3 regions of the Chryseobacterium sp. SIMBA_028 genome follow, and region 2 is predicted to be linked to each of the others. Evidence: riboswitches for the same ligand, from Rfam matches in the RefSeq annotation. Region 2 holds a riboswitch; each other region holds the start of a gene.
The links. A riboswitch is a leader RNA that binds a small molecule or an ion and turns the genes downstream of it on or off. The one in region 2 is predicted to bind cobalamin.
Positions count from the first base shown of each region.

Region 1 (5,609 bases), on a different contig from region 2:
TAAATAAAAGTAAGATGAAGATACAGAAAGAGATCGATTTTATCCTGGCAGTAGATGCCCTGAAAAATGTTCAAAGAAGAAACTATAATGCAGATGACTCCCGAAGAGAGAATACGGCAGAACATTCGTGGCAAATCATTATTCTGGCACAAATTCTTTATCCATATGCTAAAAACCGTACAGATATTGATTTACTGAGGGTAATAAGAATGCTTTCTATTCACGATCTTGTAGAGATTGAGGCAGGGGATACTTTCTTGTTTGATGAGAAAGCAATGGTAGGAAAATTTGAAAGGGAAAAAATCTCTGCCCAAAAGATCTTTGGAATTCTGGATGAGCCTTTGCGTACGGAGTTCTTTAATCTATGGCTGGAATTTGAAGAGGAAAAAACTCCTGATGCTATTTTTGCTTGTGCTATCGATAGAATTATGCCTTTTATACTGAACTCTCATACTTCAGGAAAAAGCTGGACGGAAGCCGGCGTTACAGAAAAGCAGATCAGAAATATGCTTGAAAATGCAATTACCAGAGCATCGGACGAGATGGGTGAAGCATTTGAACTCTTATTAAACAGAAGTTTGGAAACTGACAAAGTGGTAAGATAATAAAAACAGCTCAATATTCGGTCTTGTTTTTCTGATAGAAAGAGGCTGATTTTTATCACTGTTTTGGAAAAATTTCGGGCGGCCAAAGGCCGCCCGAAACTTATTATTATAGTATTTGAATTGGTTTTTTGAATTCGTCAATTGCTACAAAGGTAAAATCACCTACAATTGCTTTTTCTCTTTCGTAGGAGTACATTTGTTCTGTAAAGATCTCCACACTTACCTTCATACTTGTTTTTCCAACATGTGAAACTCTTCCAATCAGCTCAACAATAGTTCCGGCAGGAATAGGTTTTTTAAAATCGATCTTGTCGCTGCTTACCGTTACCACTCTTTTTCTTGCAAATCGGGTAGCAGTGATAAAGGCTACTTCATCCATCAGCTGCATGGCAGTACCTCCGAAAAGAGTATCGTAATGATTGGTCGTGTTTGGGAAAACCGCTTTAAAGATTCTGGTTTCGGCTGCTTCAATTCTTTCTTCTGTAGTCATATTTCATTATTAATTAAGGCGAAATGAAATAATATCAAAACAACAGAATAATGACAGGAATCTTGGAAATCCCTGAAACAATCCATCAGATCAATAAAACTTCAAATCGCGAAAGTTTCTTGTTTAAGAAAAGGCAGGTCTCCTGACTTGTAACATCTTTTATCTCCTTCCCATGCCTCGCACAGTGGATCTTTTGATAAAGATTTCAGTTACTTACAGTTGCGCGACAGTCCGTGATTTTCACACGGTTCCCTTTTAATCTGCGGTTAGGCAGAACCAGTTTCTGTGATGAATAAGCGTTAAACTTTTTCGGTGCAAAAATAATGAATTTATTCCGGATTATGATAAATAATCTGGCTGATCACTCTTCCTTTCTTGATCGTCCAAAGAGTGGTATATCTGTTTTCTCCTGAACCATTGATCATATAAAGGAAAATATTGTCATTGTCCAAAGAAGTAACCCCTATGTTGTTGAAATCCATGGTAGGCTGGAACATATTTTTGATGGCTTCCCTTACAAAAACAGATCCTCTTCCGGGTTGTTGTACTCTGATGGACTTAATTTCCGTCATTCCTTCAGGAAGATCGTTTCCTATTCCCCAAGGCTTTACCTTATCAATGGTAAGAAGCTTTCCTTCAGCATCTTTTTCCTTTTTACGGTAGCCGGCGTTGGATGGATAAATATCGATGACCACTTTGCTTCTTTGAGAAGTAAGAACTTTGGGATCAGAATTATCTGTGAAAATTAATGATTTTCCATTTTTAGATTTTGAGGGAGTGTAGGCTGGAAGCTGATCAATATAAGCAATACGTTCCTTGTTGACCATTCCTTCCTTGTCAAGAGTTTCATAGCGTACAAATGGCTTCTCGTCATCCTGTTTTTCAGGATATTTGATCCAGATCCATTCCGTTTCTCCCGGAGCAGGCTTTACATAAACAAATACATCACCTTTACGCATACGGATCTTATCTACAATTTTTCTGTAGTTATCCTTATGTACACGTACATTGGCATATCCTTCCTCTGCTTTTACAACACCAAAAGGAACTTTATTCTGCCCCTTAACGAGTGCTAAAGAAAAAATACTGAAAGCAGATAAGTAGAATGCTTTGTTGACTGAAATCATTATAACAGATTTTTAATTCCCCAAATATATAAATTAAATGTATTCCTGTTAGTAGATTCATTTTATATAAATCTTAATATTCATTTTTTTTAAAGAAAACTTATTATTTGATTTAATATATGATTTTTTGATGTACAATAACTGTAGAATGTATTTAGTGGTATTTCAGAATAAGACTTCATAACCAAAGAAAAAGAGTTAAATTTGAATGATTTTTTTAATAAAACTACTATAACTCATGAGAAATACACTTTACTTATTAGTGTTCCTATTAACAGGAGCACTCAATCCAAACAAAGCTTTTTCGAGAAATATCGAAAGCTTTACTTTTTTGTCAGTACCTACAAATGTTAAAATATCGGGTATCTCTAGTACGTCTGCTGTAGTGAATTGGGATGCTATTCAAAATTCTAATAATTTTTTGGTAAAATATAGGGTTTCCGGTTCAAATGTTTGGACATCCGTTGCTGTGACGGGAAATACTGCTACTCTTGAACCTTTAGTACCATGTACACCTTATGAAGTTCAGGTCACAGAAGTTTCATCAGGAGAGAACTCGTCATCTGTATTTTTTTCTACATATAAAAATTATTGTACATCAAGTTCTATAGATCCAAATATAGGCCATCTTTCAAATGTTACTGTTACACCGGTTGGTGGACCTGTAATGGAGAGTAATTCAGGACCTTCAACTTATACAGATTATCGTAATGATGGCTACCCGCGTAGGGTCTATCTTCAACCAGGTAGTATGGGAAATACTATAGCTATACATCCTACATGGACAGCTCCCAAACCAATAAGAAGACCAGATATAGTTGCTTGGATAGACTTTAATGGAGATGGTGCTTTTGAAGTTGATGAAAGAATAACGGGAATTTCATTTTATCCCAATCTTTATACTTTTAATGTTCCTACATTCTTTAATACTGGAGACTGCGGCGTTACAATGAGAGTAGCATTGCTGCCTTATATTAATTCCTGTGGTACTAATAATTTTGGAGAAACTGAAGATTATCAGGTGTATTCTTTCAACGGTACTTTATCTATTGATGAAATAAAAGCTTCAGAAAAAATAAGTCTGTATCCCAATCCTGTTTCTGATATTTTAAATATTTCAGGAATACAATCACGCACAGATTTTGAAATTTTTAACACAAGTGGACAAAAAGTGTATAACGGAAAAGTTTCTGATAAGAAAATTGATGTTAAACATTTTTCTAAAGGAATTTATTTTATCCAGTTTAAAGATAAAAATTTAACCAATTTAAAATTCATCAAAGAGTAAAAATAGAAAGAGAGTACTGAAAAGTACTCTCTTTTATGATTTGAATAATCTTCAAACAGATTAAATTCTCTCTAATTCTTCAGAATCAATGGTTGTCTTGAAGGTTCCGTAATTAACGATCACTTTGTTTCTGGAAATTTTCTCAATGGTTCCAACACTGGTACTTCCTGTGATACGGACACGCTGGCCAATTTTCATCCAAACTGCACGATCGGTTTTGCGTTTTTCTTCCAGCTTTTCGTTGGTTTCAGTGATTTTCTCAATGACTTCTTCTTTTTTAAGCTGTTGAGTAATCTTTCTCTTCACTACCTGAAGTCGCTTGGTTTCATCTTTATCAGCTCCAATTTTCCTGAATTTTTCCTGTTCTAAAATTTTCACGAAATCCTTTACCACATCCTTTCGTGATTTTCCTTTTACGTAACTGTCGATAAAAGCTTCAATCTTATTTCCAAACTGTAGTTTACGGTGTTCTTCTTCATAAAGCTTCTGGAAATTGAAAAGTTTCTGCTGAAGCTGATCATTCAGTTTTTGGAGATTATCACGCTTATCTTCTACAGATTCTTTTCTTTCGGCAAGATCTGTTTTCAGTTTTTCAACTTCATATTTTTCCTGCTGTAGCTTTACAATAGTTTTATCAAGATTAACAATATCATGCTCTACCTTTTTCTTGGCCGAATGAATGATAAACCTTGGGATTTTATTCTTTTCCGCCACTTCAAAGGTAAATGAACTTCCTGCCTGGCCAACTTCCAGTTTGTACATTGGCTCAAGGGTTTCCTCATTGAAAAGCATAGCCGCATTCTGAGCATTGGGAAGTTGCTCTATAACCAATTTAATGTTGGTGTAATGCGTTGTAATAATCGCGAAACTCTTTTTATCATAGAAAAACTCCATGAAACTTTCAGCTAAGGCACCTCCCAGTTCAGGATCAGATCCCGTTCCAAACTCATCAATCAATAAAAGGGTATTGGCATCAGCCTCGCGGATGATTCCGGACATTTTCTTTAACCTCGAAGAGTACGTTGATAAATGATTTTCAATAGATTGATTATCACCAATATCGGTCATTATCTTTTCGAAGAAAAACATTTCGGACTTCGGATGTACAGGAACCAGAATACCACTCTGAATCATCAACTGCAATAACCCAACTGTTTTCAACGTAATGGATTTTCCTCCGGCATTAGGTCCGGAAATACAAATGATCCTGTTGTGTTCCGTTAAAGCAAGTGTCTGTGGGTGGATGGTCTTGTTTTCAACCTTATTTCTTAACCATAACAGCGGATGGAATGCATCTTTCAGTTTCAACGTTTTATGGCGGTTGATCTTCGGAAGAATTCCATTAACCTGTTCTCCAAATTTAGCCTTGGCTCTTGTAAGATCAAGATCAAAAATATAAATCTGATACCTCCAAAGCTGAGGTTGAAATTCTGCCAGTTCTGCGGTAAGCTTTCTGAGAACCTTGTCGATCTCTTTTTTCTCTTCCTCCTCATTTTCACGAAGTTTGAAGTAATGCTTTACTACACTGTCCGGTTGGATATAAGTTATGGAACCTGTTTTTGAAATCCCCAGGGTTCTTCCTGCAACTCTTTTCTTAAATCCTGACTTTACGGCTAAAACTCTTTGGTCGTCAATAATTGTTTCTCGTATGTCGTCCAAAAAGTCACTCTGTCCATAGGTGGTAAGAGCGCGGTTGAAGTTTTCCTGAATTGCTTTTTTAGCATGCTGGATTTCGGTTCTCAAATCTTTTAAGGCCGGAGATGCTTCGCTTTTTACCTCACCAAAACGGTTAAAAACCTTATCTACCTTATCAATGATCTCTTTTCTGAATTCCAGTACAGAAATTTCTTCCAACAAAGTAGGAAATGTTTCCGGCATGGTAGGGAAGAACTTTTGTAATCTTCCGATCTGTTCCGTGATGGTTTTTATTTTGATGAAAGCACTGTTTTCCAGACGGTAATTCTCAATCAGCATCAATTTCAGCTCACTTTCAATATCTTCATATTCATCAAACGGAATTGCATTTGAACTTTCAAAACTCGACAGATATTCTGATGTTTTTTTCAATGAAAGTTCCGCCTCGTCAATTTCCATGGGAC
Region 1 is NZ_JAWRWZ010000005.1:177,788-183,396, forward strand. Features, by position in the region: gene SCA31_RS08450 (XAC2610-related protein) at 1-7, shown strand, start outside; gene SCA31_RS08455 (HD domain-containing protein) at 15-605, shown strand; gene SCA31_RS08460 (acyl-CoA thioesterase) at 712-1,095, opposite strand; cobalamin riboswitch at 1,210-1,391, opposite strand; gene SCA31_RS08465 (hypothetical protein) at 1,425-2,222, opposite strand; gene SCA31_RS08470 (T9SS type A sorting domain-containing protein) at 2,461-3,510, shown strand; gene SCA31_RS08475 (endonuclease MutS2) at 3,571-5,609, opposite strand, start outside.
Region 1: linked by a shared signal. The riboswitch ahead of SCA31_RS08460 (acyl-CoA thioesterase) and the one ahead of metE (5-methyltetrahydropteroyltriglutamate--homocysteine S-methyltransferase) in region 2 are both predicted to bind cobalamin.

Region 2 (5,609 bases):
ATGATCAACATTGCCCGAAACACGGCAATAGATTATCTAAAGTCGAAAGGATTTCAGAATGAACTTAAAAACCAATCCCTTCCGGATTTCGTATATAATACTACAGAGCTTTCAACAGTCAATGATTCATCCGATTATATTGGATTTAATAACGTGCTTGAAGGCCTTGAGGTTGATAAACAGGAACTTATCAATATGGCTTATTATCAGGGATATACCCAACATGAAATATCCGAAAAACTGAAGATACCGCTGGGAACGGTAAAAACGAAAATGCGGAACGCACTGATGAAATTAAAGGATTTGCTAAAAGACTATCAATAAATTGAACACTAAAGAATACATATCATCCGGAATTATAGAATCTTATATTCTAGGCCATGCTTCTCCAGAGGAAGCGGGTATTTTGGAGTGTGTGATGAAGAATAATGCTGAAGTAAAAGCTGCTTTTGAAGAAGCGCAAAAAACTTTGGAACATCTTGCTACGGCTCAGGCTGTAACACCTCCAAGTGATTTGAAATCTAAAATTTGGAATAAAATTCAGCAGGAACAGAGCATGGAAGAGGAAAAACCTTCCCTTTCTATTCCGGCTCCTGTTGTTAAACCTTTGGAAGAAAATAGCAGCATTAAAACCAACAATAACTGGAAAACCTTAGGTATTGCTGCTTCTGTTTTATTTTTAGGAAGTATTGCAGGCAATCTTTTTTGGGTGAGCAAACAATCTGAAAGTCACAAAGAAATTGCAAAAATGAAGACTGAGAAACAGTCTCAGGATCTTGCCATGAAGAAAATGAATCAGAAAATGGCTATGTTTTCCAATCCTGATATGCAAATGGTAATGCTAAAAGGAGTGGAGAAACACCAGGATGCAAAAGCCATGGTTTTCTGGGACAAAAAAACAAAAGAAGTGTACCTGAGTGCAGAAAGTCTTCCAAAAGCTCCCACAGGAATGCAGTATCAGCTTTGGGCAATTGCAGACGGAAAACCTGTAAGTGCAGGTATGTATAGCCAGGATAAAGACAGTTTGATTGCATTGGCTAATATTCCAAATGCACAGGCTTTTGCCATTACTCTTGAAAAAGAAGGAGGAAGCGCTGTTCCTACTATGGAAAACATGTATGTAATGGGAGGAATATAATAATGGATTTGATTATTATGATGTTATTCAGATACATAAAATCTTATTGTATATAAAATTATAATATTTAAAAGTAATAAATTCAAAAAGCATCCTGATGGATGCTTTTTGATTGGTATACAATTGGAAAATTTACTTTTAAATTGAATATTCAACAGCAGCCTCCTTGGCAGCGGCAACCATGGCGATTAAAGCCTTTTCAGTTTCTTCCCAATGTCTTGTTTTCAATCCACAGTCCGGATTTACCCAAAGCTGATGGGCAGGAATTACATCCTGAGCCTTTTTCAGAAGTTCTATCATTTCTTCTTTTGACGGAACCCTAGGTGAATGAATATCATAGACTCCAGGACCTATTTCATTAGGATATTTAAAATCTGCAAATGCATTTAAAAGTTCCATTTGGGAGCGGGAACATTCTATGGTAATAACGTCTGCATCCATATCAGCGATATTTTTAATAATATCATTGAATTCCGAATAGCACATATGCGTATGGATCTGGGTCGCGTCGTCTACTCCACTTGCCGAGATTCTAAAGGCTTCTACAGCCCATTTCAGGTAATTCTGCCATTCTGTTTTTCTTAATGGAAGCCCCTCTCGTATAGCTGGTTCATCAATTTGAATAATTCTGATTCCTGCTTTTTCAAGATCTACCACTTCGTCTCGAATAGCCAAGGCAATCTGCTTACAAGTTTCGGAGCGGGGTTGGTCATCACGTACAAAAGACCACTGCAGAATGGTAACCGGTCCTGTTAACATCCCTTTTACCCACTGATTGGTTTGTGACTGTGCATATTGTGACCAGTAAACCGTCATGGGTGCAGGGCGGGAAACATCCCCAAAAATGATCGGAGGTTTTACACATCGGCTTCCATAGCTTTGCACCCACCCGTTTTTGGTAAATACAAAACCCTCAAGTTGCTCACCGAAGTATTCCACCATATCATTACGTTCAAATTCCCCATGAACCAAAACATCGATTCCGATTTCTTCCTGCCAACGGATTGTTCTCTGGGTTTCTTCTTTCAATAAGGTATCATATTGCTCTGCGGTTAATTCTCCTTTCTTGAACTTGGCTCTCCAGCTTCTTACTTCGGCAGTTTGTGGAAATGATCCAATGGTCGTGGTAGGAAATAATGGCAGTTGTAATGCTTTTTGCTGTTCTTCTCTACGAATTTGAAATGAATTCTTTCGCTGTGAATCTTCTTCCGTTACAGCTTCTGCTCTTTGCTTTACAATATTATTATGAATTAAAGAAGATGTTTTTCTACTTAAAACTGCTTTTTTATTTTCCTCAAAATCATTAATAATATCTTGATTTTCTGTTCCGGAAGCTAATTCCTTAAGGTTGACAACTTCTTTTACCTTTTGCTTGGCAAATGCCAGCCAGTCCTTAATTTCAGGATTAAGACTGGTTTCAAAGTCTAAATCACATGGAGAATGGAGCAATGAACATGATGGGGCAATAAGAACTCTTTCCGAACCTAATTTTTCAACGGTTTTATTGATAAAGGCTAAGGAATTCTCATAGTCATTTTTCCATATGTTTCTTCCATCTACAAGTCCCAGTGATAAACTTAGACTTTCCGGAATTGAATTGATTACCTCTTCTAATTGCTCGGGATTTCTTACCAAATCAATATGTAAAACATGTACAGGAAGTGAAACGGCAAGAGACAGATTATCTTTTAATCCATCAAAATAAGTGGCCACAATGAATTTTAATGATGGGAATTGCTTTCTAAGTTCCGAATAAACAGCCGTATAGGTTTCTTTAGCTTTTTCTGTAATATCCAGAGAAAGGAACGGTTCGTCAAACTGAATCCATTCTGCACCCTGTTCCTGAAGTTTTGATAAAATCTCGATGTAGACAGGTAGAATATTTTTGGCAAGATCCAGCTTATCAAATCCCTCTTCTTTTTCCTTTCCTAAAAGTAAATAGGAAACCAATCCGATAATGACAGGTTTGGCATTGATCCCGGCTTGCTTAGCTCCTGCAAATTCATTGAATATTTTACTTGAAGTAAGTTTAAACTGCTGGTTTTTATAGAATTCAGGAACAATATAATGATAATTGGTATCAAACCATTTGGTCATTTCCATGGCGGTAATATCCAGCCCGTCTTTTTGATATCCTCTGGCCATTGCAAAGTAAAGATCAAGTTCTGAGTTGTTTCTTTTAAGGGCAACCTCATGATAACGTGTCGGAATAGCTCCTACGATAAGGCTCATATCCAATACCTGATCATAGTAGGAAAAATCATTACAGGGAATAAAGTCTATTCCTGCTTCTTTCTGAATATTCCAGTTTTGGTTACAGATATTTCTTCCCACCGTAAGAAGTTCCTCCAAAACAATCTTGCCTGACCAATATTGCTCGCAGGCTTTTTTGAGTTCTCTTTTGCTACCAATACGCGGATAGCCCAGAATGTGTGTTTGCATTTTTAAACTTTTAATTAAACTTTTTTGTTAAAAGTCCTTTGAATGCTTCGGAATGTTTGGCGGATAAGAAGATCTTGACATAAGTGATAAAGGTAAACAGTGTCATTCATCCTTGGAAAAATGCACTATCCTATATCATCTGTATGACTCAAAAGCTTCAGCCCGCGAAAGCATTGTCATTCAGTAAAGGCAGGTCTCCTGACTTGTAACAGTTTCTGTCATCCTTCCCGCTTTTGGCAGTGGATATCCAAGGACAGAAACTTTTGGTGTGTTACTTACAGTTGCGCGACAGCTCGTGATTCTCACACGATTCCCTATTAATCTACCTTACGTAAAACCTTTCCTGTTTGATGAAGTATATAAAGAACTGTTTTTACCACCCTTTAATGAGTACTGGTAAAAGATTTTAATTTTGTGTAAAATTAGTGATACAGAATATATTGACAATTGTTTAGTATTTATTAAGCAAATAAAACTTTATAAATTATATTTAAAAGAATATAATTCTGTAATTTTGATTGATTTTAAATTTAAAAGAATAATATTCTGTGGAACAACTTGATGATAAGGACCTGAATTTACTGAGACTGCTTCAGAACAATTCAAAATTGACCGTTAAAGAACTTGCCAAGGAAATAAACTTGTCTCCCTCTCCTGTTTTTGAAAGGGTAAAAAGACTTGAACAGGATGGGTATATTAAAAGATATGCAGCTGTTTTAGATGCTGAAAAACTCAACCGTGGATTTACGGTTTTTTGTCAGATCAAGTTAAAAATTCATGATCGGTCTGTAGGGTATGATTTTGTAAATGAAATTCTGGAAATTGAAGAAGTAGCAGAATGTTATAATATTTCCGGCGATTTTGACTTTCTATTGAAAGTACAGGTTAGGGATATGAAGCATTATCAGGATTTTGTATTTAACAAGCTTGGTTCGGTGGATTCTATAGGAAGTACCCACAGTACATTTGTAATGGCTGAAGTAAAAAACAACCACGGCCTGACGATATAATATTTCCCATAAAAAAACCGCTCTGAAAAGAGCGGTATACTTTTTAAGTGCTTGTTCGTTTTTTCTTAGCAAGTAGATCCACATTCAAGTAACTTGATGTGAATTACACCGTTAACAACGCATTGAGTTTGACATAATGCATTACCTACAATAGTACCTACACCGCCAACAACGCCGCCAACTACACCGCCTACGCCACCTACAACTCCTCCTACTACACCACCTAGGCCGCCAACAACGCCACCAATTACACCTCCAAGACCACCAAGTAATCCTCCGATTGGATCAAGTAACCCGTTTCCTGAAATAGTTTTTAGTTCGTTTCTGTCTAGTTTTTTGAAATTTTTCATGATTAAAATTTTATATGATTAATACATCACAAATATATGACAAATAAACATATGTAGATATTTTTTTGAATAAAATAATTAAATAATTTTATAATTTAATATTTCGTTAATATAATTGTTATTTTATGAATATTCCGTTTTTTAATATATCTATTTGATTTTCTAAATGTTAAAAAACATATTTCAACTTGGGAATTTTAGAGTTAATTTTTTTAACTCAAATGATGTTTTATTATGATTAATATCCCTGTCACGTAAAAAAACTTGTTTTGATCCGAAAATCAGGGGTTTAGATTCGGAAAAGAGGGTTTTCTGCTGCTATATTTAACCAACTTGATCGGAGAAAAGGCGAATATCCTGACTTTTTATGGTAAAACTGATTCTGGTTATTGATAACGGAGTCAAAATTTGTATTTTTGCGTACATACTTGTATCAATGTCAATTTTTTCAAATAATATACGCTTTTTAAGAGCCAAGAGAAAGCTCTCCCAACAAAATGTTGCCGACGAACTGTTGATCTCCCGAGTGAGGTATTCCAAATATGAAAACGGAATTTCAGAACCCCCTATTGAACTTTTGATCAAAATATCAAAATATTTTCATGTCAGCATTGACCTTATGTTGTCTGTAGACATTCAGAAATATCCAATGGACGAAATGCTGAAGCT
Region 2 is NZ_JAWRWZ010000001.1:218,291-223,899, reverse strand. Features, by position in the region: gene SCA31_RS01025 (RNA polymerase sigma factor) at 1-324, shown strand, start outside; gene SCA31_RS01020 (anti-sigma factor domain-containing protein) at 326-1,138, shown strand; gene metE (5-methyltetrahydropteroyltriglutamate--homocysteine S-methyltransferase) at 1,277-3,580, opposite strand; cobalamin riboswitch at 3,751-3,937, opposite strand; gene SCA31_RS01010 (Lrp/AsnC family transcriptional regulator) at 4,129-4,590, shown strand; gene SCA31_RS01005 (bacteriocin-like protein) at 4,656-4,940, opposite strand; gene SCA31_RS01000 (XRE family transcriptional regulator) at 5,377-5,609, shown strand, end outside.

Region 3 (5,609 bases), on a different contig from region 2:
CCGTATCGAAAATGCAATGGAATTATTAACTAATTACTCTAAAAAAGATTGTACTATTCTAGAAATTTTATATCAGGTTGGATTCAATTCAAAATCATCATTTAATACCGCTTTTAAAAAACATACCGCTTTAACCCCTACAGAATACAGAAATACCTTTAATAAAACCAACTAGCATCTTTTTATTTGGTTCGACTTTTTAAAATCGGTCGCTTTTCGGAAGATAATAATTCAAATTTGTCAGCTATAAAACAGAGATTATTTTGTCTCACTTACTAAACAAAAAAGAATTATGAAAACAAAGAAAATGCTTTTCAGCTTATTATCCTTAGGAGCTAGCCTATTGGGGTTTGGACAAGATACCATAAGATTAAAACCTTATATTGAAAACATGAAAACCATAGAGGTGTTTATTGAAGGGAAAAAATATGATTTCCTATTTGACACAGGTGGAGCAGAAACCATTATTTCCCCTGAAATAGCAAACCTTTTTAATAAAAAAATCTATGGAAGGGCAACAGGATTTAGAATGAGCGGAGAAATGATTAAAGCTCAAAAATCAGATCGTATTCCAATGACTATAGGTTCGACAAAAATATTTCATCCAACAGTCAGTGTTTTTGATATCATGACTATTTTACCGAAAGAATTCCCTAAACTAGATGGTGTTATATCTTTAAAATCTTTTACTGAACATATTCTGACGCTCAACCTTGCTAGAAATATCATTATTATAGAGAGCAAATCCTCATCCCAAAAGGCAATACATGGGAAAAATCTTATTGCCAGTAGATTTGCCAATGGACTGGACTCTACTGAGCTAAATATTTTTTTGAATATTCCAAAAGATAATCAATCATACTGGTTTCTTTTTGATTCTGGAAACAGTGGCCCTTTACTGTTATCTAACGAAACTGCTGCAACCTGGAAACTCTCAAAAGACAAAGATGGTATGAACTCCGAAACTCAATTTATTATCGGAAAAAAATCATTAATCTCAAGATCATTTACACGAGATATTATTTATGATGGTGTACTTAATTTTGAGACTTTGTCCAAATATATTTTCACGATTGATTTAAAAAAAAGCAAAGTTTGGATAAAATAGTATGCAAAAGCAATATTTATTATTTTATTTTCTTATTCAGGCCCAGGATAATAAAAAACGGCGGAATAAATTCCGCCGTTTTCCTTTAAAAAAATCTAATTATTGAATATCGACTACATACATAGTTCCTTTATCTACTTTCCCTGTTTTAGGTAGGATCTTTGCCTTGGGGTTTCCGCTTCCGTCATCCACCACTCCAAAATCATCATCATTGAAAACAGCCAGTTTATTGTTTCCCAAATAAACAATCCCCTCAAATTTATCATGTTCATATCCTAGTTTTGCCACCAGGTCTACAGCCAGTTTTTTAGTAACAGGTTTTATTCCTGCATTGGTAAGTTCATCCCAAGTACATTGCTCCAAGGCCTTACCATTTACTTTCATTCCGTCTACAGCAGCCAGATCAGTTCCGTTGACATCAGTGGCACTGCTTAGACTGATTCTATATACTTTTTTAATTCCCCCCTGAGTTCCAAAGTTTCCGTCTCTTTCAATCACAAGAAACTCATTATTGCCTAATGCCGTGATATCACATACTGAATCAGAAGCCCCGCCATCCTGTCTGTACAGATATTGCTTGGTTTGTCCTGTAGCAATATCAAAAGTCACAATTCTGGTTAAAGTAGTATTCGTTGCCAGCGCTTTCGTAGGCACCAGCATCATAGACTGTATAGTTCCTACCAATGTTTTTCCGTCCGGAGTCATACAAAGACCTTCCATCCCTCTATTGGCTCTTCTTTTCGCCAAAACTGCAGGTAATTTTTTTGTACCTGTATTCACTCCAATCGGGCTTATTCTTTCCATCTCTACTCCTTCTGCACTATAATGAACGATATGTGGACCATACTCATCAGATACCCAGAATGTACCGTCTGGTGCAGCAACGATACTTTCACTATCCAGACCATAATTATCCGTACCCAGAACATTTCCTGCTGCATCATAAGCCACCTCCCCTGTGCTTCCCATTCCTACCGGGTTTGGAAGTCCGGTAATAGGTTGTCCTGATGGATTTTTAAGCTTAATATATTTGATTACTTCTACATTTCTTTCAGCATTAATTTTAAAATGCATAATGGTTGGGGTAAAATTGGGGGTCAAAAACTTCTTACCATTCAGATAATCTGTATTCGGGCCACGATCTGTAATCACATAAAATTCACCTTTTCTGCTGGGATGAGCTGCAGCCCCGGAGCCAAAGCCACCATTTATCACATCTACCCCATTTATAGTTGCCATTTTAGAAAAAGGAAACTCCTGAGGAAGTTTAGAATAATTGACCTCCTGGTTATTCACATTGTCATCATCTTTATTACATGATAATAACACAGTCATTACCAAGGCAGATAATAGTAGTTTTTTCATATTAACTTTTATGGCGCGAAAGTATAAATTGATTGTAAACTGATCTTGAATACAATAATAATTGTATTTTAACAATGGAACTCCAGAATGAATTGAATATAAACAATAAAAACCTAGAGTTTTATTCGAAAATAAAAAGATAATTTACAATTTACTATCAACTCACGAAATCTAAAGCAACAAAGCATATATAACCATCAAAAAAAACACAATTCCGTACATAATTCACAAAAGGGCTTCAAAAATTTATATGATATATTTGTAGTGTTCTAAGGTTGAACATTGTTCATTAATAGGGAATCAAGTGAGAATATTATTCAATTCTTGAGCTGTACCCGCAACTGTAAGCTGTTTCACCTATAGCACTATACTACCACTGGATTAAAAAAATCTGGGAAGGTTAGCTATAAGGATGCGAGCCAGGAGACCTGCCTTGAATACATTTTTCATTTCTGAACTAAGGATCTGATTCTTTTTTCGGGAATAAGTTTCGGGAATAAAACTTTAATTTAATTATATTATGAGAAAAATCTATCTTTTTTTCTTGCTGCTATGTATGCAGTTTTTCTTTGCCCAATTCACAGAAAACGACATTAAGTTTTGGGTAGGAACAGGTTCTAAAAAGGCTTATTTCATTGCCGATTTTAATGATAACAACACTCCAAAATCCTATGCATGGGGGTATCGTTTTGACGCGGATAATTTAATGGCGGAAGACATGATCAATGCTATTATGTCAGCAGAACCTAAAATGCAGGCTGATATTCTTTCAGGATATCTGTTCAGCTTCACCTATAACCACCATACTCCGAGTACAGATGATTCCTGGATACCCTGGTTCGGGCCAAGTCCTGAAAATATGTCTAATGAAAATAATGGGGCCGGTTATGTTCATTTAACAGATGGATTATGGTTTGGAATCACCTATGGTACTGACAATGCTCAAATTGACACTCCACCATCTACTCCAGTGCCGGCCTACAGTTCCCAATGGTTTACCTCATCCCAAATTACCAACTGGGTGGGAACAGGAAGCAACAAAAGCCTTGTTGTGATAGACTTTGGAACGGATAATACCAATGGCAATGCCAATTCTTTTGTTTTTGGAATTAAATACAACGGAAGTATAACTGCTGAACAGGCGCTACAGCTTATTCAATCTCAGGCTTCTTATTTCAATTTCACTGCCGGTAATAATCAAATTTCCAATCTATCATTAAATACTTTCACAGGAAACGGTTCAGCAACGGAAAACTGGAAATTATATACGGGAAAAGATCTTTCAAGCTGGCAGAAAAAAACAGATCTTAATCAAATACAATTGAGTAATAACAGCTGGTTAGGATTAAGTTTTGGAGAAAGAAGACCATTTACCCCTACGGAAGCCAATAATGCAACACTGGGAGTTTCTTCTGTACATAAAAATAAATTCAGTGTTTATCCTAATCCGACAAGTGATTTTATTCATATTGAAACATCAGAAAACATTAAAGAAGTCAATATTTATTCTGCATCGGGACAAAAAGTAATGACATCCCAAGCAGCAAAGATCAATGCGAAATCTTTAAATGCAGGCGTGTATTGGGTAGAAATTAAGACATCCAACAGCTCTACAATACAGAAGATAGTTAAGAAATAAGAAATATTCTGACTCTTAAATGAACCTTATATATACACAAGGTTTATCATAACAAAAAAACGTACCTCTTCAGGTACGTTTTTTTATGATTTTAAAATCAATTATTTTTTCTCTGTAGATCTTTGAAGAACCTCATCTACCATTCCGTAGCCTTTTGCTTCTTCGGAAGTCATCCAGTAATCTCTGTCAGAAGATTTTTCAACCCACTCATAAGTTTGTCCTGAGTGGTGTCCGATAATCTCATAAAGCTCTTGCTTTAATTTCAACATCTCTCTCAAGTTGATCTCCATATCAGAAGCAACCCCTTGTGCACCTCCTGAAGGCTGGTGAATCATTACTCTTGAGTGCTTCAAAGCAGAACGTTTTCCTTTTTCACCTGCAACCAATAATACAGCTCCCATTGAAGCAGCCATACCTGTACAGATTGTTGCTACATCTGGCTTAATGATCTGCATAGTGTCATAAATTCCTAAACCTGCATACACGCTACCACCAGGAGAGTTGATGTAGATCTGAATATCTTTTGAAGGATCAGCACTTTCCAAGAATAAAAGCTGTGCTGTAACGATGTTCGCTACCTGATCATCAATCCCTGTTCCCAGGAAGATAATTCTGTCCATCATCAAACGGGAGAAAACGTCCATCTGAGCAACGTTTAATCTTCTTTCCTCCATAATGTATGGGGTAAGATTCGTTGGGCCATACATACCCATATACTGATCGGTAACCAAACCGTTGTTTCCTAAATGCTTTACAGAGAAATCTCTGAAATCTTTTTTAATGTCCATATTTCTATTATGTATTATTTTAATATTCTCAAAGTTTAAATTACAATATTTATTCCTAAAATTTTATAGGACTTTTTGTCACAGAATCCTGAAAATTGCTGCCTTTAAACTATCTTTTTCTATTCCCGTAAATTCCCTTGATCGGTGAATATTCTATAATATTGCTTAATCGTATTGAAGCCTGTTTCAGCAAGGTAATCTTTTTAATCAGCTCATAATACTTGGTTTCATCCGTACTGCTGTGTTCATCCAGTTCCTTGGCTGTCTCTGTGATTAAATAATCAATATACCTGTATTTATGCAATAAAACATCTCCTTTGATCTGATCTGCTACCTTATCTCCGTAATTGGGTGGATAAATACTTCTGGAAGCCCAGTTTTCAAGTTCATCCAAAGGTAGTAAAGCATCCACCACCTTTGAGGTAATCTCTTCATCCATAAAAGATACAAAAAAGTTCCCGCTTCTAAGTTCCTCTTTCTGAATTCCCTCTTTTACCTGGTTAATAATAATCTCATTTTCTTTGACTAAAAATGTATACTGCTCCTCTTCAAAATGATGGAGAATTTCCTCAATAACGGTAATCTGATATTCTTCATTTTGTTCATTCTTCCTCTTCAATACAATATCCCCAAACATCAGCATATGATCTACCAGTTTATTCTCCATAAACAAGACATCAAACAGAAAAGGATCTTCTTTCTCCTTATC
Region 3 is NZ_JAWRWZ010000002.1:45,136-50,744, reverse strand. Features, by position in the region: gene SCA31_RS02500 (helix-turn-helix domain-containing protein) at 1-175, shown strand, start outside; gene SCA31_RS02495 (hypothetical protein) at 293-1,108, shown strand; gene SCA31_RS02490 (esterase-like activity of phytase family protein) at 1,208-2,473, opposite strand; cobalamin riboswitch at 2,729-2,924, shown strand; gene SCA31_RS02485 (T9SS type A sorting domain-containing protein) at 2,994-4,112, shown strand; gene clpP (ATP-dependent Clp endopeptidase proteolytic subunit ClpP) at 4,214-4,900, opposite strand; gene dnaG (DNA primase) at 5,010-5,609, opposite strand, start outside.
Region 3: linked by a shared signal. The riboswitch ahead of SCA31_RS02485 (T9SS type A sorting domain-containing protein) and the one ahead of metE (5-methyltetrahydropteroyltriglutamate--homocysteine S-methyltransferase) in region 2 are both predicted to bind cobalamin.